DNA from 4 places in the Streptomyces sp. NPDC051133 genome. Region 1 is predicted to be linked to each of the others. Evidence: riboswitches for the same ligand, from Rfam matches in the RefSeq annotation. Region 1 holds a riboswitch; each other region holds the start of a gene.
The links. A riboswitch is a leader RNA that binds a small molecule or an ion and turns the genes downstream of it on or off. The one in region 1 is predicted to bind cobalamin.
Positions count from the first base shown of each region.

Region 1 (5,781 bases):
GCACCTTCATGAACTTCGCCTACCAGTGGGCGTTCTCCAACCCGGTCCGCAAGGTCTTCTACAACCTCACCCTCACCGGCCTGTCCATCGCGGTGGCCTTCTTCGTCGGCACCGCTGTCCGCGTGTCCGCGACGGGCTGCTCGCGGAGAGGATGGAGTGAGGTCGGGCACGGCCGGAACCCCTGGTGCAAGGAGCAGTCACGTGACCAGTCGCGTCACCTTCGTCTCGCCCGCGACGAGCCCGTCGCTGCGGCAGGCCCGCTTCTACGACGGCGACTCGATCGACGAGATCGGCGCGGCGCGCGCCCGCGCGGCCGCCGGGCCGCTGAGCGCACCGGCGCGCGCGGTCGTGTCCCCCGGTGTGCGCTGCCGGGAGACGGCGGCCGCGCTCGGCCTCGACGGCGTGCCGGCGCCGGATCTGGCGGGCCTGGACGTGGGCCGCTGGCGGGGCCGCACGCTGGAGGAGGTGGGGGCGGCGGAGCCGGAGGCGGTGGGCCGCTGGCTCGCCGACCCCGGCTGGGCGGCACACGGCGGCGAGTCGGTGCGGGACGTGTGCGAGCGGGTCGGGCGCTGGCTCGCCACCGTGCAGGACACGGACGGGCGTACGGTCGCCGTGGTCGAGCCGGAGGTCGTACGGGCCGCGGTCGTGCATGTCCTGGGTCTGCCCCCGGCCTCCTTCTGGCGGCTCGACGTGGCGCCGTTGACGGCCACGGAACTCAGCGGCCGGGCCGGCCGGTGGAATCTGCGGCTGGGGCGGCCCCTGCCGCGGTCGGACACCGCCTCGGCGGACTGAGAGCGGGGCGGGGGCGGTTCAAGAGGCCGCGTCCCGGTGCCGGCGCAGCAGCGCGGCCGGCGCGCAGCGCGGACACCTGCCGCCCTCGCCGTCCGGCCCGTGGCAGTCCGCCGCGTCGTGGACGAGCGTCTCCAGCTCCTGGAGGAGCCGTTCGGTCCGCTTGGCCTGCTGGGCGAGCACCCGCACCCGGGCGCTCTGGCCGCCGATCTGCCGGCGGTCGGCGATCAGCTGCTCGTACTCCTCGGCGGTCAGGGCGAGCGCCTCACGGCCCGCGAGGGTGATGCGGCGGGGCTGGAGATGTCTGGCCACTCGGTCCTCCGCTCCTCGGCTCCTCGGCTCCTCGGCTCGCCGGGAGAATGCCGGAGGGCCCCCGGATGGTTCCGAAGGGCCCTCGGGTGTCCCGAAACCGTCAGTTCGAGGCGGGAACCGTCCGGCCGGACGGGGCCGTCGCCGGCTTGGGGTTGAGCTTCCGCTCCGCCAACTCACCGAAGAGCAGGCCGAATCCGCCCCACAGGGCGGACTGGATGGCCAGTGCGGACAGCCGGAACCGCCACAGCAGGGCGGCCGGGAAGTCCTTGGGCACCTCGTTGATGACGGGCAGGAACTCGTAGGCCAGGCCGATGACGACGGCGAAGGCGGCCACCGCGACGACCGTCGCCCACCAGTTGCCCAGGCCGGGCGCCAGGCGCTTGCCCAGGATGGTCGCTGCGACCGCGAGGAGGACGCTGAGCAGCATCATCAGGAAGTACAGGGTGGTCCGTTCGCCGATGGTGTCGGGTTCGCCGACCGACGGCGGATTGGCCGGGTACTTCAGGAACGGCACGACGTACACGGCGAGCAGCGCGCAGCCGGACAGCAGCAGCGCGGTCGCCCGCGGGCCGAACCGGCCGACCCTGCCGAGCGCGAAGCAGTACGCGAGCGCGGCGATGCCGCCGAAGGCGACCCCGTACACGAGGACGCCGGTGGCGAGGCCCGCCGTGGACTGCAGGGAGCGGGAGACGACCTCCATCTCGTGCTCGTGGGAGTGGGCGTCCTCGAAGGCGATCGCCTTGTCGACGCTCGGCTCACCGAGGAGATAGGCGACGACGAGGGCGAGCACGCCGGCGGCAAGGCCGGCGAGCATGCCCCGCACGAGGAGGTTTCTTACCGTTGCGGAGTTCATGGGCGCGCGGCGTCCCTCGCGTCAGTGGCAGGGGAAGCCGAGCAGGTGGCGGGCGTCGTGCACCCATTCGTGGACGTCCGTGCCGTTGAACACGGAGGTGGCGCCCTGCTCGGCGCCGACGAAGTAGAGCAGGACGAGCATCAGGACGCCGAAGAAGACCGCCCAGGGAGCAATCGCCTTCAGCGGCAGCTTGGCGGGGATGGCGGGAGTGGTGGGTGTCGGCTGAGCGACGGTCTGCGCCATGGCAGAACCTCCTCTGGGAGTTCGCGTCCCAACTCGGTGGTGCACAGGACGACGGCCACGGGTCTGACTCACAAGCCGCCCGAGGGGGCTTGCACACAGTGGCGCGACCGTGCCGGATTCCCACCGGCTTCCGTCTCGCCGTCGTCGATATCGGACAGACCGTACCGCGGCAGGCGGGCGCGGCCAAGGCCGCCTCCGCCTGCCGTGATCTTCGTCTCCGGCCGGGCCGCCTCAGGAACGCGCCGTGCGCCGCGGCGGGGTGAAGGCGTACAGGTCGAGGATGTCGGGCCGGGGAGCCACGCCCGGGCCGCCGGCACGCACCCAGGTGACGATGTCCTCGGTCGCGTCCGGATCGTTGACGAGTCCGAGCCAGACCGGCCGCGCACCGGCGGCCCGGCCGGCGGCGGACGGCTGGACGACGATGACGTTGGCCTGGTCGCACACGTCGAGGCACTCCGAGATGCGCACCGGCACCTCCGCCCGCAGCCGCGCGGTCTGCGCCGCGTGGTCGACGCCGGGCAGCTTGGGACTTCCGCAGCAGCAGTCCCGGCACACGACGACCCGGCTCGGCGCCGGTCCGGCGTCCTTCGCGGGCATGCCCGATGTCTGCTCCGTGGGCCTCTCGGGCACGGCGCCGCTCCCCTCTTTCCGGGGAGATCCGCCCCGGTGTCGCGCGAGGAGGCGACCGCGTGAGTCTCCTGGCTCCCGGGTCCGCTCTCGCCCCGCCCTCCCCCACCCGGTGCCGGGCGGTGGCCTGCTGAACGCGCTCACCGGTCACAGTGGCGGGACCGCGCCGGATTCTCACCGGCTTCCTCGGACCGCCGTCGCCTGATGTCGCCGGTCATCATCTCATCCGGCGGGGTGGGCCCGGATCGGCCGGAGGAGGGAGGCGTCGCCGTGGCGGAGTTCGGCGGTCGCCTCGCCGGGGGCGGGGCCGGGTGCCGTGACGGTGCGCGGGTGCGCGACGAGGCCGGCGCCAAGTGTGGCCGATTGGCTGCTGGTCGGCGGTGCGGGGCCGGCCGTGGGACGAGTCCCGGGGGCGATTGACGTCGCCCGCGGTGCGCGATTCCCTGATTTCTGCGAGCCGCACGTGGCCGGTCCGGTCGGACGAAAAGGTCCGGGCCGGGCGCGGGCCTTGGTGAAGGGCAGGTGGTGCAGTCATGTCGGTTCTCACCATCGACGTCGGAACCTCGGTCATCAAATCCGTGGTGTTCGACGACCGGGGCAAGGAGTTGGCGGTCTCCCGCGTCGGCACCGAGGTGCTGCGCCCCCGTCCCGGATGGGCGGAGCAGGACATGGACGCGGTGTGGAACGGGGTCGTCCGCACCGTGCGCGGCGTCCTGGACCGGCTCGGTGCCCACGACCCCGTGTGGCTGATGAGCTTCACGGCCCAGGGCGACGGCTGCTGGCTCGTGGACGGTGACGGCCGTCCCACCGGCCCGGCGGTCCTGTGGTCCGACGGGCGGGCCGGCGACCTGCTCACCCGCTGGGAGGCCGACGGCGTCCTGGAGCGGGCGTTCCGCCGCAACGGCTCGCTCACCTGCAGCGGCATGCCCAACGCGGTGCTCAGCTGGCTCGCCGGGCACGACCCGGAGCGGCTGCGGCGCTCCCGTACCGCGCTGACGGCGGCCGGCTGGCTGTTCCTGAAGCTCACCGGGGTCACCGCCGTCGACGAGTCCGACGCCTCGGCGCCCTTCCTCGACCACGCCACCGGCGCCTACGACCCGGAGATCCTCGACCTCTTCGCGATGAGGTGGGCCGAGCCGCTGCTGCCGCGCATCCTCGGCGAACACGAGCGCATCGCCGACATCACCCGGCACGCCGCCGCCGAACTCGGCCTGCCCGCCGGGCTGCCCGTCGTCATGGCCCCCTACGACATCGCCGCCACCGCCCGCGGCGCCGGGGCCGTCGCTCCCGGGCAGGCGTGCGCCATCCTCGGCACCACCCTGTGCACCGAGATCGTCACCCGGGAACCGGACACCGGCGGCGAGCCGTGCGGCATCAACATCGCCTACCGCGGCCGCGATCGCGTCCTGCGCGCCTTCCCCACCCTCTCCGGCACCGAGGTCCTCGACTGGGCCTGCCGCACCCTGTCCGTCGAGGACCCCGCCGCCCTCGGCAGGCTCGCCTTCGGCACCGAACCGGGCGCGGGGGGAGTGGCGTTCCTGCCGTACCTCTCGCCCGCCGGGGAGCGCGCCCCGTTCCTCGACCCGCACGCCCGGGGTGTCTTCTGGGGCCTGTCCCTCGACCACACCCCCGCCCATGTCGCCCGCGCCGTCTTCGAGGGGCTGTCCCTGGTCGTCCGCGACTGTCTGGCGGCGTCCCGGACCGACGTGCACGAACTGCGCCTGTGCGGGGGCGGCTCCGCCAGCGACGCCTGGTGCCGGCTGATCGCCGACGTCACCGGTGTGCCGACGGCCCGCAGCGCCGACACCGAGCTGGGCGCCAAGGGCGCGTTCCTCACCGGTCTCGTCCTCACCGGCGCGGAGAGCGGTATGCGCGGCGCCGCCGAACGGTACGTCCGGATGCGCTCCGGCTGGGAGCCGGACGCCGAACGGGCCGCGTTCTACGACGGCCTCTACGACACGTACCTCACCTGGCGCGACACCGCCCGCTCCCTGGGCTGGTCCCCCGCACCCGCTTCCGCCCCCGTTCCCGACCCCGGGTCCGCGTCCGCGGCGCCGCCCGCCGCCCCCGCCGCCGTACCGGCCGCCGCCGACGCCCCTGCCCCGCAGGCCTAGCATGTCTGACGCGCTGTCACCCGACGCCGTCCACCTCGGACTCGATCTCGGCACCCAGAGCGCCCGCGCGGTCGCGGTCGACGGCACCGGCCGGCTGCTGGGCGCCGCCTCCCGTCCGCTCACCGGCACGCGCGACGGAGTCCGCCACGAGCAGGACCCCGGGCAGTGGTGGCCGGCGCTCGCCGCCGCCTGCCGCGAGGCGCTGACCGGGATCGACCCGCGCCGGGTGCGGGGCCTGGCCGTGGACGCCACCTCCGGGACCGTGCTCCTGGCCGACGCGGCGGGCGCCCCCCTCACCCCGGGGCTGATGTACGACGACCGGCGGGCCGACGCGTACACCGCCCGCGTCAACACGTGCGGCGCGGGCGTGTGGGAGAAGCTCGGCTATCGCGCCATGCAGCCGTCCTGGGCGCTGCCCAAACTGCTGTGGCTGCTGGACGACCCGACCGGGCCGGGCCGCCGGGGCCTGCCCGCGGGCGCCCGTCTGCTGCACCAGGCCGACCTGGTCACCTGGCGGCTGACCGGGCGCCAGGTCGCGAGCGACGCCAGTCACGCCCTGAAGACGGGCTACGACCTGATCGCCGAGCGGTGGCCCGAGGCCGAACTCGACGCGCTCGGCGTGCCGGGGCCGCTGCTGCCCGACGTCGTCCCGCCCGGAACCGTCCTCGGCACGGTGTGCGCGGGGGCCGCCGCGGCGACCGGCGTCCCCGCCGGCACGCCGGTCACGGCGGGCATGACCGACGGCTGCGCGGCGCAGATCGGCGCCGGGGCGCTCACACCCGGCTCCTGGAACTCGGTACTGGGCACCACCCTGGTGCTCAAGGGGGCGAGCCCGCACCTCGT
Region 1 covers NZ_JBFBBK010000001.1:127,691-133,471, reverse strand. Annotated here, with positions in the region: partial or broken gene AB0N17_RS00660 (HoxN/HupN/NixA family nickel/cobalt transporter) at 1-122, shown strand, start outside; gene AB0N17_RS00655 (histidine phosphatase family protein) at 202-792, shown strand; gene AB0N17_RS00650 (hypothetical protein) at 811-1,101, opposite strand; gene AB0N17_RS00645 (CbtA family protein) at 1,202-1,954, opposite strand; gene AB0N17_RS00640 (CbtB-domain containing protein) at 1,976-2,197, opposite strand; cobalamin riboswitch at 2,234-2,375, opposite strand; gene AB0N17_RS00635 ((2Fe-2S) ferredoxin domain-containing protein) at 2,429-2,794, opposite strand; cobalamin riboswitch at 2,889-3,012, opposite strand; gene AB0N17_RS00630 (FGGY-family carbohydrate kinase) at 3,358-4,938, shown strand; gene AB0N17_RS00625 (FGGY family carbohydrate kinase) at 4,940-5,781, shown strand, end outside.

Region 2 (5,781 bases), on a different contig from region 1:
GTCGGTGAAGTTGGACATCAGCGGGATCGCGCACACGGCCACCCGCAGCACGTCCGCGCCGACCGGGGGAGCCACGGTGGACTCGCGGACCGTGCCGCGCAGCGAGACACGCAGCCCGTCCTCCTCGTCGATGCCGAGGCCGTGCCGGAACGGCAGGACGCCGTAGGCGCGCCGCCCGGTGAGGCCGTGCAGCATCTCCAGGCCCGGCTCCAGCAGGGAGACGTCGCCGCGGAACTTGTTCACCAGGAATCCGGCGATCAGCTCCTGGTCCTCGGGGGAGAGCAGGGCGACCGTGCCGAAGAAGGACGCGAAGACGCCCCCGCGGTCGATGTCCCCCACCACCAGCACGGGCAGCCGCGCGTTCCGCGCGATCCCCATGTTCACGATGTCCGTCCGGCGCAGATTGATCTCCGCCGGCGAGCCCGCCCCCTCACAGATCACCGCGTCATACGTGCCCCGCAACTCGGCCAGGCAGTCCAGCACCGTGCTCAGCAGCCGCTGTTGGCCCCCGCCGTGGTAACCACGCGCGCTCATCTCGCCCACCGGCCTGCCCAGCAGCACCACCTGGCTGCTCTGCTCGCCGCCCGGCTTGAGCAGCACCGGGTTCATCAGCGCGGTCGGCTCGATCCGGCACGCCTGGGCCTGCATGGCCTGGGCCCGCCCGATCTCCGCGCCCTCCCGGGTCACGAAGGAGTTCAGCGACATGTTCTGCGCCTTGAACGGCGCGACCTTCACGCCCTGGCGCACCAGCCACCGGCAGATCCCGGCCGTCACGACGCTCTTGCCGGCGTCGGAGGTGGTGCCGGCGACGAGGAGACCCCCGTTCACTTCCCACGTCCCTTCACGAGTCGGCGCGCGGCGACGGTGACGCCGAGCGCGAGCAGGCCGACGCGGCGGGAGAGCCGTACGGCCCGGTCGATGTCGGTGGCCCGGACGGCGCGTCCGGCCGCCCCGCCCAGGACCGGGCGGTGCTCGACCCGGCCGCCGTACGACAACGTGCCGCCCAGCCGCACCCCGAGCGCCCCCGCGAACGACGCCTCGACGGGCCCGGCGTTGGGGCTCGGGTGCCGGGCCGCGTCGTCCCGCCAGGCCCGCACGGCACCGCGCGGATCGGGACCGGCGAGGACGGCGAGCACGGCGGTCAGCCGGGCCCCCGGCCAGCCGGCGACGTCGTCCAGGCGCGCGGAGGCCCAGCCGTAGCGCCGGTGGCGGGGCGACTTGTGACCGACCATCGCGTCCAGGGTGTTGACGGCGCGGAACCCGAGCAGCCCGGGCACCCCCGCCACGGCACCCCACACCAGGGCGCCCACGACGGCGTCGGAGGTGTTCTCGGCGACGGACTCGACCACGGCCCGGGCGATGCCGTCGGCGTCCAGTGCCTGCGGGTCCCGGCCGCACAGGTGCGGCAGCCGGGCCCGGGCGGCCTCGACGTCCCCGGCCTCCAGGGCGCGGCCGATCGTGCGGGCCTCGCGGGCCAGCGAGGTGCCGCCGACGACGGCCCAGGTGGCCGCGGCGGTCAGCGCGGCGGAGGCGGCGGGGGAGGGGCGTACGACGCGTGCGGCCACCGCGCCGAGGGCGACGGCGCCACCGGCGCACACGGCGGTGTGCAGCGCACCCCAGCCGCGGTGGTCGTGCCACAACGCGCGTTCCACGGCCGCGGCCGCCCGTCCGAACACGGCCACCGGATGCCCGCGGCGCGGATCGCCGAGGAGCAGGTCACCGAGAAGGCCGGCGGCGGCGCCGTACGCGTAGGAGCGATCGGCACCCATCGGCTCAGCCGGCCGTGGGAACAGGAACGTGCCTGGTGGTGGTCCTCGAACGGCAGCCGAGCATGGCGATACAGGTCCTCACTCAGGGTGTCCGCGCCCTGGTTCGACGAGATTCGGCGGTGAGAGTTCCTGGCTCCCGGGGGGTTCTTCCCCGGTGACAGTGGCGGGACCGCGCCGGATTCGCACCGGCTTCCTCTTCTGCCGCCGTACATGGCGTGGGCAGTCCACCACGCCCCCGGAAGGGTCGTCAACTTGCCGTTGACCTGGACGGGGAGAGTGTGCCGATCCCCACACAGTGGGGCTCCCGGGGCCCTTGGGCATGGCAAAGGCTCCCCTCCGCGGCGACGGAGGGGAGCCTTGGTGATTCCGGATCAGGCCTTGGCCACGATCAGGTACATGCCGTACGCCACCGCAGCCGCGCAGGCCGCGAAGCAGACGTAGGCGCCGGTGACGGCGAGGGCGGCGGAGTCGCCCTGGGCGGCGGCCTTCTCACGCCTCGCCAGACCGTTGATGCCGAGGGTGAACAGCGCCACCAGGCCCACCGTGAAGGCGAGGCTGACGCCGAAGACGGAGCCGAGGGCCGCCCAGTCGATCTTCATGGGGATGCTTCCTTCAGTAACCGGGGTGACCGGGGTCATACGGTGGCGGCCGGCGGGACGGCCGGGGCCGCGGGCTCGGCGGGGGCCGGAGCCGCGATCGTGGCCTTCAGGTCCTCGGTGATCTGGCCCGCGGGGGGCGGGGTCACCGCGGCGATGGCGGTGGTCACCACGCCGGCCGGCTCCTCGGAGCCGGCGACGACGTTGGTGTGGTCGACGACCTCGCGCCGGGAGATCTTCCAGATCGCGGCGCTCGCGGCGACCAGGAAGACGGCGACGACGGCGGTGCCCCAGTCACCGAGGTCGGTGACCGACTCGGCGCCCGCGCCGACCAGCGCGGCGGCCGGGAGGGTGAGCACCCAGGCGACGGCCATGCGGGTCGCGGTGGACCAGCGGACCACCCCGCCCTTGCGGCCGAGGCCCGCGCCCATCACCGAGCCGGAGACGACGTGCGTGGTGGAGAGGGAGAAGCCGAGGTGGGAGGAGGCGAGGATGGCGGTCGCGGCGCTGGTCTGGGCGGCGAAGCCCTGGCGCGGCTCCAGCTCGGTCAGGCCCGTGCCCATCGTGCGGATGATGCGCCAGCCGCCGATGTAGGTGCCGAGCGCGATGGCCAGGCCGGCGGAGAGGATCACCCAGGTGGGAGGGTTGGAGCCCGGGGCGATGGCGCCGCCCGCGATCAGCGCGAGGGTGATGATGCCCATCGTCTTCTGGGCGTCGTTGGTGCCGTGGGCCAGGGAGACCAGTCCGGCGGAGGCGATCTGGCCGGCGCGGTAGCCCTTGCGGGTGGCCTCGCCCTCGGCCTTGCCGCCGATGCCGTAGGAGAAGCGGGTGGCCAGCATCGAGGCGACGCCCGCCACGACCGGCGCGGCGACCGCCGGCAGCAGCACCTTGGTGACCAGCACGTCGCCGTGCACGGCACCGAAGCCGGCCGAGGCGACGGTGGCGCCGATCAGACCGCCCATCAGGGCGTGCGAGGAGCTGGAGGGCAGGCCCACCAGCCAGGTCAGCAGGTTCCAGAGGATCGCGCCGACCAGGGCGGCGAAGATGACCTCGGGACGGATGCCGGTCTCGTCGACGAGACCCTTGGAGATCGTGTTGGCGACCTCCACGGAGAGGAAGGCGCCCACCAGATTGAGAGCGGCGGACATGACCACCGCGATCTTGGGCTTCAGGGCGCCCGTCGAGATGGTGGTGGCCATCGCGTTGGCGGTGTCGTGGAAACCGTTCGTGAAATCAAACGCGAGTGCGGTTACCACCACAATCGCGAGGATCAGCGAGAAGCTTTCCATTTACCCAGGCAATCGTTCGAGGTCGTTGGCTGGTTGAACGTAGGCAACCTGGGTGAACGGAAGATGAACTGGGACGGGCATCGTGGTGTCGGCAACGCGTGGGTGAGGTTCCGCTTGTCCCGGGCGGCCCAAGCGCCCCTTGGGTTACCGGCCGCGCGCGAAGGCGCGCAGCCGGCTCGCCGACCCGCGGAAGAGATTCTGGTCACCCGGCAGGCCGCCGTCGGTGTCGTACTGCCAGAACGTCCAGTGCCGCCAGCCGCCGGGCAGCTTCCCCGGCCGCGAGGTGCCGTGCCGGGCGATCCACAGGGGGTGGGTCGTGGCGAAGGCGTGGCTGTCGCCGGTGCACAGCCGCCACCACCGGGTCGACGTGTAGATCACCGGGCGGCGGCCGGTCTCCCGCTCGACCTCGTCGCTGAAGGAGCGGATCCAGCGGACCATCCTGCCCTGGCCCAGCCCGTAGCACTTGAGCTCCCGGCTGTACGGGTTGTCCTCGATGTCGAGCGCGGGCGGCAGGGTCCAGCCGTCCGCCCGCCAGTCGCCGCCGTGCCGCACGAAGTAGGCGGCCTGCCGGGCGCCCGAGGAGCGGTCCGGAAGCGCGAAGTGGTACGCGCCCCGGATCAGGCCGGCCTCGCGCGCGCCGGCGTACTGCCGGGGGAAGTAGGGATTGGTGTAGTCCGTGGACTCGGTCGCCTTGACGTAGACGAACCGTGCTCCCTCGGTGCGCGCCGCCGGCCAGTCGACGTGCTTCTGGTGGGACGACACGTCGGGCCCCCGGGGCGGGCGTGCGGCCCGGGCCGGCAGGTCGGTCCGGGCGGGCAGGTCGGTCCGGACGGGCAGGCCGGCCCGGTCGGTGCCGGGGCCGGCCGGGGCGGTCGCGGTGCCGGGCCGGTCCGTCGCGCTGCCGGTGCGGGCGGTCGCGGTGCCGGTCTGGAGGGTCGCGGTGCCGGTCAGGGCCAGCGCCGCCGTGGCCGCGGCGAGGACACCGGCGCGGCGACGGGCGAAGGTGCGTACACGGGCCATGGGTCTCCCCGGGGTGACGGACGGCGGCGCGGTCGGCGGGCAAGAGGGACCATTGAAGGTCCGGCGATCACCGGATCGACGCAGACGCGTGGTGATTCGCCCGACATCCGCCCGTTCGGGGGCACCGCTTCCGGCCCGATGCGCAGGACCGGCCCGCCCCCGCACCCGCCGGCTGGCAGGATCGCGGGCATGGCTGAACAACGGTGGGACGGGGACGCGGAGCACGCACGCGTCTGGGCGGACGTGGTCGCGACGGCGCGCCGTACGGTCGCCGACGGACTGGTCGTCGGCACCTCGGGCAACGTCTCCGCGCGCGTCGGGGACCTCGTGCTCGTCACCCCGTCGGGCGTCCCCTACGACCGGCTCACCCCCGGCGACCTCACCGGCGTCGACCTCGACGGACGCCAGGTGCTCGGCACGCTGGTGCCGACCAGCGAGCTGCCCATGCACCTCGCCGTCTACCGCACCACCGACGCCCGCGCGGTCGTCCACACCCACGCCGTGCACGCGACCGCGGTCTCCACGCTCGTGCCGGAGCTTCCGCTGGTCCACTACATGGCGGCGGCCCTCGGCGGTCCCGTACGGGTCGCCCCCTACGCGACCTACGGCAGTGACGAGCTGGCCGGGAACATGCTCCGCGCCCTCACCGGCCGCTCCGCCTGCCTCCTGCAGAACCACGGCACGATCACCTACGGCGCCGGCCTCGACCAGGCCTACGACCGCACCGCCCAGCTGGAGTGGATGTGCCGCCTGTGGCTGACGGCGTCCTCCGTGCCCGGTCTGAACCCGTCCCTGCTGACCGAGGCACAACTGGCCGAGGTCGGGGAACGCTTGAAGGGGTACGGCCAACGGAGGTGACCCCTTGCTGCCCAGTCCCGCGCCCCGCCCCCTTGCCGCCCGGCTCGCTTCGGCCCGCCGCTCCTTCCTGAGCAGACTGCCCGCGGTCCGCCGCGACGGCGCCCCGCCACGAGGCGCCCGGCCGGCGCAGCCGCACCGTCTCGCACCCCCGCCCCGGTCGCCCCGCCCCGCCCTTCCGCTGGCCGGTGGCGGGAACCACCAGGACACTGGACCCGTGCGCACCGTCAAAGCGACCGCCACCGCGCTCAC
Region 2 covers NZ_JBFBBK010000023.1:99,964-105,744, forward strand. Annotated here, with positions in the region: gene AB0N17_RS23910 (cobyric acid synthase) at 1-828, opposite strand, end outside; gene AB0N17_RS23915 (cobalamin biosynthesis protein) at 825-1,769, opposite strand; cobalamin riboswitch at 1,870-2,013, opposite strand; gene AB0N17_RS23920 (hypothetical protein) at 2,141-2,368, opposite strand; gene AB0N17_RS23925 (inorganic phosphate transporter) at 2,404-3,654, opposite strand; gene AB0N17_RS23930 (lysozyme) at 3,799-4,674, opposite strand; gene AB0N17_RS23935 (class II aldolase/adducin family protein) at 4,864-5,532, shown strand; gene AB0N17_RS23940 (alpha/beta fold hydrolase) at 5,747-5,781, shown strand, end outside.
Region 2: it holds a riboswitch for cobalamin, as region 1 does, so the genes downstream of both, AB0N17_RS23915 (cobalamin biosynthesis protein) here and AB0N17_RS00635 ((2Fe-2S) ferredoxin domain-containing protein) in region 1, are expected to answer to the same signal.

Region 3 (5,781 bases), on a different contig from region 1:
CGTCGTAGGAGGCGAGCGGCTGGGTCAGCGCGTTGTGGGCGAGCTGTCCGGTGATGTGAGCGGTCCAGCCGGTGATCCGGCTCATCACAAAGTTCGGCGTGAAGACAGGGACGTCGAAGCCCACCAGGTCCCTGCCGGGGCGGTCCGCGCCGCCTGAGGCGTCATGGCGCGGCGCGCCACGTGAGCCTGGAAGTGTGACCAGGTGGGGCTGGTCGTTGTGCGCGGCGAAGTCGTACATGCCCACGACGTCGGGGTGGTTGAGCCGGGCCGCGATCTGCGCCTCCAGGCGGAATCACTCGGTGTCTTCCGCCTCCTCGGCATGCAGCAGTTTGACCACCACGGCCCGCCCGAGGAGTTGGTCGCAGTCCCGCCACACCTCGCCCGGAAACTGGCGGCCAAGGAATGCGGCGGCACCCGAATCACACGCCCCCATTCCGTACGGAAAAGTGCCCTGCCGCGTGAACATTTAGGCAAGTGCCTGCGGTGAGCGTTTGGGAACATCGAACTGCTCGGTCAGGCCAGAAAGCACGGAAGGCCCCGGCAGGAACACGGGAGTGCCGGTTGCGGATCCCCTCACTGTCACCCTGTGTCGCTTCCTCGTCCTGACAGTGCGCCGTCGACGCTCACCCCCTCGTGTGACGCGCAGTGTTTCAGCAAAGCGGAGATCCGGTCGTCGACGAGACGGTAGCGCACGATCCGGCCGTCCTTCTCACCCTGGACGATGCCTGCGGCCCGCAGCAGACGCAGCGCCTGGGACACGGCGGTGTCCCGCATACCGGTGGCAACGGCGAGGTCGGAGACGGCGATGGGGCCCGCCTCGTGGAGGGCCAGCAGCAGGGAGAGGCGCCCAGGATCCGAGAGCAGGGAGAAACGGTCGGCCCAGGCGCGTACCCGCTCGGGCTCGCCGACGGCCGCGATGGCGTCGCAGACCCGATGGCCGTCGATGGTCCGCTGCCCTGCACGTTCCGCGGGGACGAGATGCATGCGCTCATCATCGCAGTCACCGGCCCCCGTCTCCATACCTGATCAGTTGTGCAACCTTGCAGCCACCGGCTGCCGCCTTCTAGGGTGGGCGGGCCGTGGTGTTCGGGAAGACCGGTGACAGCCCCTCAAGGGCTCAGTCCGGAGCGGCCCTCGCCACTGTGATCGGGGAGTTCCCGCCCCATGCGTTGCCACTGGCCTCACGGCCGGGAAGGCAGGGGCGGGCGCGATGACCCGTCAGCCAGGAGACCGGCCACGGCAGCACGAAGCTGATCCACGAGGTGTTGGAGCGTGACCGTATGACCGTGTCCCCAGGCGTGCCCGAAACCGCCGCCGCCCCTTCCTTCCGCTGGCGCCGCGAGGACACCGTCCGCACCGCCGGCCTGCTGGCCGTGATCGTCGCTCTGCACGTGGCCGCCTTCGGAATCCTGTTCCTGCTCGTGGTGCCGCACCACTACGAGGTCGGTACCAAGGCGTTCGGGGTGGGCCTCGGCATCACGGCCTACACCCTCGGTATGCGGCACGCCTTCGACGCGGACCACATAGCCGCGATCGACAACACCACCCGCAAGCTGATGGCCGACGGCAAGCGGCCCGTCTCGGTGGGCTTCTGGTTCGCCCTCGGCCATTCCAGCGTGGTGGTCGCCATGGCCGCGCTGGTCGCCGGCGGCGCCAAGCTCGCCGGCACCCTGATGAACGACGGCTCCAGCACCCACCAAGTCCTCGGCACCGTGGGCACCACCGTCTCCGGCGGCTTCCTGTACCTGATCGCCGCCCTCAACCTGGTCGCCCTGCTCGGCATCGCCCGCGTCTTCAAGGCCATGCGCGCCGGGCAGTACGACGAGGCGGAGTTGGAAGCCCACCTCGACTCGCGCGGCTTCATGAACCGCCTCCTGGGCCGCCTCACCAAGTCCATCCGCCGCCCCGGCCAGATGTTCCCGCTCGGCTTCCTCTTCGGCATCGGCTTCGACACCACCACCGAGGTCCTGCTCCTCGCCCTGGCCGGGAACGGCGCCGCGGCCGGCCTGCCCTGGTACGCGATCCTGTGCCTGCCCCTCCTCTTCGCCGCCGGCATGAGCCTGTTCGACACCCTCGACGGCACCTTCATGAACTTCGCCTACCAGTGGGCCTTCTCCAACCCCGTGCGGAAGGTCTTCTACAACCTCACCATCACCGGCCTGTCCATCGCGGTGGCCTTCTTCGTCGGCACCATCGAACTGGTCGGGGTGCTGCACGACAAACTGGGACTGAACGACGACGTCTCCGGCTGGATCGCGGACCTGAACCTGGACAACGTGGGCTACGTCATCGTCGGCCTGTTCGTGGTCGTCTGGGCCGCGGCCATCGGCTACTGGCGCCTGGCGAAGGTCGAGGAGCGCTGGAGCGCCCGCACCGCCGACACCGGCTGACGGCACAGCCGCAAACCGGCCGGCCGACGGACCCCGGTTCACTACTGCACCGACAGCAGAAAGGCTCCCGCGAGCATGTCCTCGCGGGAGCCTTCCGTTGTGCCGCCTGCCTGTGAAAGGTGAGAAGACGATCACGAGGCAGGACGCTTTGAGTGCTCTACGGCGTCACGGCTTGAGCAGCAGGCTGTCGCCGCGCTCCTTGGCGGCGGCGTAGCGCTTGGCCACGTCCTGCCAGTTGACCACCTGCCACATGGCCTCGATGAAGTCCACCTTCTGGTTCTTGTACTGCAGGTAGAAGGCGTGCTCCCAGGCGTCGAAGACCAGGATGGGCGTGGAGCCCTGGCCGACGTTGCCCTGGTGGTCGTAGACCTCTTCGACGATGAGGCGGCCGCTCAGCGGCTCGTAGGCGAGCACACCCCATCCGGCCGCCGACCGGCAGCGTGACCCAGCAGGCAGCTGGCAGACCGGGCGCGGTGAGCCCGCCACAGATGAACACGGTGTCTGGCGCCGGGAGTTCGGTCAGCACGGCAGGTGCCGTGCCAGTGACGACGGGGAGCCCGGGCACGCCCAGTCGCTCGGCGTTCCGCACGATCCACTCCGCACGCACCGGGCCCCGCTCGACGGTGAGCGCCCGGCAAGACGGCTGCGTGCGCAGCCACTCGATCGCGATCGATCCCGATCCCCCGCCGATGTCCCACAACAGCTCGCCCGGCACGGCTGCGAGCACGCCCAGCGTGGCGGCCCGGACATGCCGCCTGGTGAGCTGCCCGTCTTGCTCGTACGCGCCATCGGGCTGCCCGGGAACGGCGCCGAGCCGGGGCCGGTCGGTGTCCGGTGCGCGGCGGACCTCGGCGGCGACGACGTCGAGGGGATCCCCGGGCCGGTGCGACCAGTCGTCGGCAGCACCTGGCTCCGACCAGCATCTTCGCGCCCAGGTGCACAACGCGGAGCCTTATTGCACACTATTCGCAATAACTTATCCATCGCAGACAGAGGTGAGTATGAGCTCTCCCGTCGTGCTCGGAATCGAGTCGTCCTGCGACGAGACCGGCGCGGGACTCGTCCAGGACGGGCGGCTGCTCGGTCACGCAGTGGCGTCGAGCATGGACGAACACGCCCGCTACGGCGGCGTCGTACCGGAGATCGCGGCCCGGGCGCACGTCCATGCGGTCCGGCCCGTGGTCCAGCGCGCCCTGGACGAGGCCGGACTGCGGCTGACCGACATCGGCGCGGTGGCGGTGACCACCGGGCCCGGCCTGTCCGGCGCGCTCCAGGTCGGCCTGGCCGGGGCGAAGGGGCTGGCCTACGCCCTGGGCGTCCCGCTCTACGGCGTCCACCACCTCGCCGGCCACGTCGCCGCCGACACCCTCGAACACGGCCCGCTACCCCACCCCTGCATGGTGCTGATCGTCTCCGGCGGCCACACCTCTCTGCTCCTCGTCCAGGACCTCGCCCGCGACCCGATCACCCATCTCGGCGACACCCTCGACGACGCCGCCGGTGAGTGCTTCGACAAGGTCGCGCGCGTCTTCGGACTGCCGTACCCCGGTGGCCCGGCCATCGATCGGGCAGCGCGCGCGGGGGATCCGTACGCTGTCCCCTTCCCCCGCCCCCTGCCGGGCTCGTACGACTTCTCCTTCTCCGGGCTGAAGACGGCGGCGGCGCGCTGGGCCGAGAGTCACACGGGCGCCGAGCTGCCGGTCGCGGACGGGGCCGCGTCCCTTCAGGAGGCGGTCGCGGACGTGCTGACCCGCAAGTCGGTCGCGGCCTGCGTCGAGCACGGAGTGGGCACCCTGGTCGTGGTCGGCGGGGTCGCCGCCAACTCGCGTGTCCGCTCGCTGGCCGAGGAGCGGTGCCGTGCCGCGGACATCGAGCTGCGCGTACCCCCGCTGCGGCTGTGCACGGACAACGGCGCGATGATCGCCGCCGTCGGCGACCTCCTCGTACGGGCCGGAGCCGAACCGGCACCCCTGGACCTGTCCATCGACCCCTCGGCACCCCTGGAGTACGCCGCCCTTCATCCCACGGCCAGGACGGCGGTGGCCGCCTGATGACTGCGGACATCCACGTCTTCCGCGACGAGCACCTGCTGGAGCACTCCGACGCCCTGCGCTCCCTCTACGCCGACGCCTTCTGCGCCCCGCCCTGGAACGAGGGCCAGGAGCGGGCCGACGCGTTTCTCATCCGGCTGGCGGACAACGTCAGGCGCCCCGGCTTCACAGCAGCGCTCGCCTTCACGGGATCGGACGTCGTCGGCTTCACCACCGCCTGGACGACCATGGCTCCCTTCCCCACCGACCGCTGCTACCCCCAGGCCGCCGCCGGCCTGGGCCCGGAGCGCACCAGGGAGTGGCTGTGCGGAGCCCGCGAGATCGACGAACTCGCCGTCTGCCCCGCAGCACGCGGCACGGGCCTGGCCGACGCGTTGCTGGAGGCGGTCACCGCGGACGCTCCCGAGGGCCGCTCCTGGCTGCTCACCTCGGTGCGGTCCCCCAGGGCCATGGCCTTCTATCGCCGCCACGGCTGGACCCAGGCCACCCACCCTTCCCCCGAAGGCATAGGCACTGCCGTCTTCCTCGGCCCGCGCCATCCGGCGCGCGCCCTCGCCGCCTTGCCTCCGTAGACCTTCACGTCCATCCCGGGGGGCGTACCTCCGCCACTCGAAGTGAGAGGACAGCTCCATGACCGTTACGCCACACATCGACACCGCCCGCCCCGTGGCAACCCTCATCAACGTCTTCACCGTCTCCCCCGACCGCCAGCCCGAACTGATCGACCTGCTCGCCCGCGCCACGGAGGAAACGATGAAGCACCAACCCGGCTTCATCTGCGCCAACTTCCACGCCTCCCAGGACGGCGAACATCAGCCCACCGCCGCTGAGTCCGAGACCACGAGACGGCAGGTGAGTTCTCGGAAACGTCGCGTTCACGACGGCGGGAACCGACGGTAACAACCGCTTTCTAGCGTGACCGGCCGTGGGATCAGAACCGTATAAACGGCCGCACGCGACGCATGACGGTCCGTCGGCTCCCCCGTCCTGCCGATGACGCCAAGCGGGGCTCTTCCCCACCTCGAAGCACCCGCACAGGCACCATCGGGAGGCGCAACGTGAGTACCACCGAGTCACGGCTCACATCGACAGGCACGGCGAAAGCCACCGACGAACAAGCGGTCAAGGAGACACTGGAGGACTACACCCTCCGGTTCGCTCCGCGCAGTTACCGCCGCTGGGCCCCCATGGTCGTGGCGACCACCGCGCTCGGCGGCATCGCCTACATGGCCGACTTCTCCATCGGCGCCGGCATCGGCCTGGCCCATGGCACCGGCAACGCGCTCGTCGCCATCGCGGTGGCCGCCGTCGTCATCTTCGTCACCGGCCTCCCCCTCGCC
Region 3 covers NZ_JBFBBK010000002.1:21,408-27,188, forward strand. Annotated here, with positions in the region: partial or broken gene AB0N17_RS02245 (citrate/2-methylcitrate synthase) at 1-127, opposite strand, end outside; gene AB0N17_RS02250 (hypothetical protein) at 293-466, opposite strand; gene AB0N17_RS02255 (metalloregulator ArsR/SmtB family transcription factor) at 580-984, opposite strand; cobalamin riboswitch at 1,064-1,254, shown strand; gene AB0N17_RS02260 (HoxN/HupN/NixA family nickel/cobalt transporter) at 1,281-2,390, shown strand; partial or broken gene AB0N17_RS02265 (Fe-Mn family superoxide dismutase) at 2,556-2,816, opposite strand; partial or broken gene cbiT (precorrin-6Y C5,15-methyltransferase (decarboxylating) subunit CbiT) at 2,809-3,291, opposite strand; gene tsaD (tRNA (adenosine(37)-N6)-threonylcarbamoyltransferase complex transferase subunit TsaD) at 3,392-4,441, shown strand; gene AB0N17_RS02280 (GNAT family N-acetyltransferase) at 4,441-5,013, shown strand; gene AB0N17_RS02285 (antibiotic biosynthesis monooxygenase) at 5,072-5,341, shown strand; gene AB0N17_RS02290 (allantoin permease) at 5,500-5,781, shown strand, end outside.
Region 3: it holds a riboswitch for cobalamin, as region 1 does, so the genes downstream of both, AB0N17_RS02260 (HoxN/HupN/NixA family nickel/cobalt transporter) here and AB0N17_RS00635 ((2Fe-2S) ferredoxin domain-containing protein) in region 1, are expected to answer to the same signal.

Region 4 (5,781 bases), on a different contig from region 1:
TCGCGCAGTGCGGGCTCGTCCACCTGAATCACCGAGGTGCCCGCGGCTTCCAGGTCGTTCACCTCGTCACGCAGGGCGAGGGCGAGCTGGCGGGCGGTGTCGCCGAGGGGCTGGTCGTCGCGGACGAAGGACCAGGCGAGCATGGTGACGGGGCCGGTGAGCATGCCCTTGACCGGGCGGTGGGTGAGGGACTGGGCGTACGTCGTCCAGCGCACGGTCATCGGCTCGGGGCGGGAGATGTCGCCGGCCAGGATCGGCGGGCGGACGTAGCGGGTGCCGTAGGACTGGACCCAGCCGTGCTGGGTGGCGAGGTAGCCGGTGAGCTGCTCGGCGAAGTACTGGACCATGTCGTTGCGTTCGGCCTCGCCGTGCACCAGGACGTCCAGGCCGGCCTTCTCCTGGAAGGAGATCACCTCCTGAATCTCGGCCTTGACGCGCTCTTCGTAGCCGGCCGTGTCGATGCGTCCGGCGCGCAGGTCGGCGCGGGCCGTGCGCAGTTCGTCCGTCTGCGGGAAGGAGCCGATCGTAGTCGTCGGCAGCAGCGGCAGCCCGAGGCGGGCGCGCTGGGCGGTGGTCCGCTCGGCGTACGGCTGGGACCGGCGGGCGTCGGCCTCGGTGGCGGCGGCTGCACGGGCACGGACGGCTGGGTCGTGCGTGATGGGGGAGTTCGCGCGGGAGGCCAGATCGGCTCGGTTCGCGGCCAGCTCCGCGGCGATGGCGTCGGTGCCGTGCGCGAGGCCCTGGGCGAGGGTGACGATCTCACGCGTCTTCTGCTTCGCGAAGGCCAGCCAGCGAAGGATCTGTGGCTCGATGCCGCGTTCCATGGCAGCGTCGAGGGGGACGTGCAGCAGGGAGCAAGAAGCGGACACGTCGACCCGGTCGGCAAGACCGAGCAGAGTGCCGAGCGTGGAGAGGGACTTCTCCAGGTCGTTCACCCAGATGTTGCGGCCGTTGACGACACCCGCGACCAGGCGCTTGCCGGGCAGCCCGCCGACGGCCGCGAGCGCGTCCAGGTTGGCGGCGGCGGCCTCGGTGAAGTCCAGGACCAGCCCCTCCACCGGAGCCTTGGCGAGCACCGGCAGCGCGTCACCCAGGCGGTCGAAGTAGGAGGCGACCAACAGCTTGGGACGGTCGGTCAGGGCGCCGAGGTCACGGTAGGCACGTTCGGCGGCACTCAGCTCGGCCGGCGTACGGTCCTGGACCAGGGCGGGCTCGTCGACCTGCACCCATTCCGCGCCGGCCGCGCGCAGATCGACGAGGACCTCGGCGTACACCGGAAGGAGCCGGTCGAGGAGGACGAGGGGGTCGAAGCCGGCGGCCACGCCTGGCGCGGCCTTGGCCAGCAGGAGGTAGGTGATGGGTCCGACGAGGACGGGCCGGGCGGTCAGGCCCAAGGAGAGGGCCTCCTTGAACTCGCCGACCTGCTTGGTCGAGTTCGCGGTGAACACCGTGTCCGGGCCCAACTCCGGCACCAGATAGTGGTAGTTCGTGTCGAACCACTTCGTCATCTCAAGCGGCGCCACGTCCTTGGTGCCGCGCGCCATGGCGAAGTACCCGTCCAGCGCGTCCGCGGCGACGGCGGCCCGATGGCGGGCGGGGACCGCACCGACCATGACGGTGGTGTCGAGCACGTGGTCGTAGTACGAGAAGTCACCGGTCGGCACTTCGTCGATGCCGGCTTCGGCCAGCTGCTGCCAGTTCGTCCGGCGCAGGTTGGTGGCGGCGGCTCGTAGGGCGTCGGCGGTGACGCTGCCCTTCCAGTAGCCCTCGATCGCCTTCTTCAGTTCCCGGTTCTGACCCTGGCGGGGGTAGCCGTACACGGTGGCCCGTGCTGCCGCGGCTGCGGACTTCGCTGTCACGGAGATCTCCTTCGCGAGATGAATCCCTGAGATCCCGGAGACGGGACGAGAGCGCGAAGGGGTGACGAACCTGACAGGAATGACCTGGCGCGGCAAGGCACGGTCGTCCGTCTGGTGTGTACGCCGACCCGCCCTCGAGGTCACCGGGATGTCCGCGCACGAGTGCTTCGAGCGCGGGCAGTTGGCAGGTCTTCGGACTCGCGGGCACGTCCTCACCGAGGAGGACACCTACTGGCCGTCGCTTCCCAGGCCCAGTACGTCGGGCCCAGTGCGTATGACGGCGGTCGTTCCCGCTCACCGCTGCGGGGCAGTCCCGGATTCCCACCGGGTTCCCTCTTGCGACGCATCCCGCCTGGCGGACGGGGCGAACCAGCTGCTCCGGTCAGCGTACGGGGTACTGCGTTCGAGGAACGCGCTACGTCCACCATCCGGATGGTGAAGTGGGAATCTCGACGCCAGGAACGCCACGGGGCGGGAAGCGCCCGCACTCACGCTTCCCGCCCTTCCCCTGAGTCGCCGTGCGGGACCCTCAACCCGCCGGCGGTACGGGCCCCTCAGCCCGCGTCGTACCAGGTCCTCAGCCCTGGTCGTAGGTGTGGAATCCCCTGCCGGTCTTCCGGCCGAGCAGTCCTGCCTCCACCATCCGGTGGAGCAGCGGCGGTGGCGCGTACAGCGGCTCGCGGAACTCGTCGTAGAGGGACTCGGCGATCGAGGCGACGGTGTCCAGTCCGATCAGGTCTGCGAGCTTCAGTGGGCCCATCGGGTGAGCGCAGCCCAGCTCCGTGCCGGTGTCGATGTCGGCGGCCGTGGCGAAGCCGGACTCGGCCATTCGGATCGCGGACAGCAGGTAGGGGATGAGCAGCGCGTTGACGACGAAGCCGGCCCGGTCCTGGGACCGGATCACGGTCTTGCCGAGCACACGGGCCGCGAAGTCCTCGACCGCGGAGGTCGTGCCGGCCGACGTGTGCAGCGAGGTCACGACCTCCACCAGCGGCAGCACGGGGACGGGGTTGAAGAAGTGCAGTCCCACGACCCGGTCCGCGCGGCTCGTGGCCATGCCGAGCCGCATGACCGGGAGGGATGAGGTGTTGGTGGCGAGAACCGCGGCGGGATCCTCGACGATCTTGTCGAGGGCGGCGAACACCTCGGCCTTGGCATCCGTGTTCTCGACAACGGCTTCGACGACCAGCTGCCGGTCGGCCAGGTCCTCCAGATCACCGGTGAAGACCAAACGGGCGAAGGCGTCCCGCGCGGCGGCATCCTCCAGCTTGCCGCGCCGTACGGCGCGGTCGAGTGACGCCGACACCCGATCCCGTGCGGCGCGGGCCGCCACCGCGTCCACCTCGCACACCACGGTGTCGAGCCCTGCCCGTGCGCAGACCTCGGCGATGCCGGCGCCCATCTGACCGCCGCCCACGACGGCCACAGGCCAGATTGACTTGCGATTATGGCAGGTTGGCGTTCCTGCCACGTGTTTCCGATGACCCACCACGTCGGTGTGCCGCGATTGAACCGGTCGCGAAGAGCCACTGAACTGCGGTTGTGTGTGCGCTCACCGTGCGGTGCGGACGTTCAGTAGGTGGGCCGTAAGGGCTCCAGTGCCCGAGGAAGGGTTTCAGGTCGTCGGCTCGTGGCTTGGGGGATGTCGGGCAGCCGGGGCGGTGTGTTCAATGGGTCGCGGCGCTCAACGGTGGCCGCTGCCCAGCTGAGAACTGCTGGCTGTTCGGGCGCCGCTGCCGAGTATCGGCGGGTCGCTGCGCTCGTGAGCGGACGGCTCCTGGAGCGATGTCTTTCGGCGCTATTGGTCCGCGACTGGTCCGGCGGGAACTCTCTCGGATGCCAGTCGGTAACGCGACGAACCCAATTGATTACAGCAGGTACCTACCGGGTCTGGTTGCCTGGAGCCCAATGTTGCCTCCAGGCAAACCGACTTCAGGCTCTAGAAGAACCCGAGCTTCTGAGGACTGTATGAAACTAGAATGTTCTTCGTCTGCTGGTAGTGCTCCAGCATCATCTTGTGCGTCTCGCGGCCGATGCCGGACTGCTTGTAGCCTCCGAACGCCGCGTGCGCGGGGTAGGCGTGATAGCAGTTGGTCCACACCCGGCCCGCCTGGATCGCGCGTCCCGCGCGGTAGGCGGTGTTGGCGTCCCGGGTCCACACGCCCGCGCCGAGGCCGTACAGCGTGTCGTTGGCGATCTTGATCGCGTCGTCGAAGTCGTCGAACGAAGCCACCGAGACGACCGGCCCGAAGATCTCCTCCTGGAAGATCCGCATCCGGTTGTCGCCCTCGAAGACGGTCGGCTGGACGTAGTAGCCGCCCTTCAGCTCGCCGTCGTGCTCGATGCGCTCCCCGCCCGTGAGGACCCTCGCGCCCTCCTGCCGGCCGATGTCCAGGTAGGACAGGATCTTCTCCAGCTGGTCGTTGGAGGCCTGGGCGCCGATCATCGTGTCGGTGTCCAGCGGGTGGCCCGGCTTGATCTGCCGGGTGCGCTCGACCGCCGCCTCGAGGAACTCCGTGTAGTGGCCCCGCTGGACCAGCGCCCGGGACGGGCAGGTGCACACCTCGCCCTGGTTGAGCGCGAACATGGTGAAGCCCTCGAGCGCCTTGTCGCGGAAGTCGTCGTCGTGCGCCCACACGTCGTCGAAGAAGATGTTCGGGGACTTGCCGCCGAGTTCGAGGGTGACCGGCTTGATGTTCTCCGAGGCGTACTGCATGATCAGCCGCCCCGTAGTGGTCTCACCGGTGAACGCCACCTTCGCCACCCGCGGACTGGACGCCAGCGGCTTGCCCGCCTCGACCCCGAAGCCGTTGACGATGTTCACGACACCCGGCGGCAGCAGGTCCGCGATCAGGCTCATCCAGTAGTGGATGGACGCCGGGGTCTGCTCCGCGGGCTTGAGGACGACCGCGTTGCCCGCGGCGAGCGCCGGCGCCAGCTTCCACGCCGCCATGAGGATCGGGAAGTTCCACGGGATGATCTGCGCGACGACCCCCAGCGGCTCGTGGAAGTGGTACGCCACCGTGTCGTCGTCGATCTCGCCCAGCGACCCCTCCTGCGCCCGGATCGCCCCCGCGAAGTAGCGGAAGTGGTCGATCGCCAGCGGGATGTCCGCCGCCAGCGTCTCCCGCACCGGTTTGCCGTTCTCCCAGCTCTCCGCGACCGCGAGGGCTTCGAGGTTGGCCTCCATCCGGTCGGCGATCCTGCGCAGGACGTCACTGCGCTCCGTCACCGACGTACGGCCCCACCCCGGGGCGGCCTCGTGCGCCGCGTCCAGCGCCCGCTCGACGTCCTCCGCGGTACCGCGCGCGATCTCCGTGAACGGCTGCCCGTTGACCGGCGACGGATTCTCGAAGTACTGCCCGCGCGTCGGCGGCACGTACGCACCGCCGATGAAGTGGTCGTAGCGCGCCTGGTAGGAGACGATCGCGCCCTCGGTGCCCGGCGCCGCGTAACGAGTCATGCTGGTCTGCCTCCCGGTGCAGCGCTGCCCGCCGTTGGGCAGCTCTCGCCCGGGAGGCTAGGCAGGCGGACGTTGCACCTACGTTGCGCCGCAGGTCCGCCCCGGTGCCCGGCCGGCCGGCGCGGTCAGTTCGGCCTCGAGCGCGGTGAGCCGGGCCCGCACCGGCGCGGTGGGCCGCACCGCGGCCAGCGCCCGCCACACCTCCAGGTCGTCCTCCCCCCAGGACGCGTGCGCCCAGTCCGCCAGCAGGTCCGGGTCGCGGTGCGCGATCAGTGCCGTGCGCAGCCCGTCGGCGAGACGGTCCCGCAGCCGCACGATCGCCGGGGCCTGCGACCCGGGCAGCAGCGGCCCGGTGTACGCCTCCGTGGCGGCGGTGAGCGCGCCCGCCTCCAGCCGCCGCTCCACCACGGTGGCGTCCGACTCGACCGCCACCGCGAGCCGGTACGGCCGTGAAGCGAG
Region 4 covers NZ_JBFBBK010000002.1:15,057-20,837, reverse strand. Annotated here, with positions in the region: gene metE (5-methyltetrahydropteroyltriglutamate--homocysteine S-methyltransferase) at 1-1,859, opposite strand, end outside; cobalamin riboswitch at 2,025-2,248, opposite strand; gene AB0N17_RS02235 (3-hydroxybutyryl-CoA dehydrogenase) at 2,437-3,285, opposite strand; gene AB0N17_RS02230 (aldehyde dehydrogenase family protein) at 3,799-5,322, opposite strand; gene AB0N17_RS02225 (GAF domain-containing protein) at 5,401-5,781, opposite strand, start outside.
Region 4: it holds a riboswitch for cobalamin, as region 1 does, so the genes downstream of both, metE (5-methyltetrahydropteroyltriglutamate--homocysteine S-methyltransferase) here and AB0N17_RS00635 ((2Fe-2S) ferredoxin domain-containing protein) in region 1, are expected to answer to the same signal.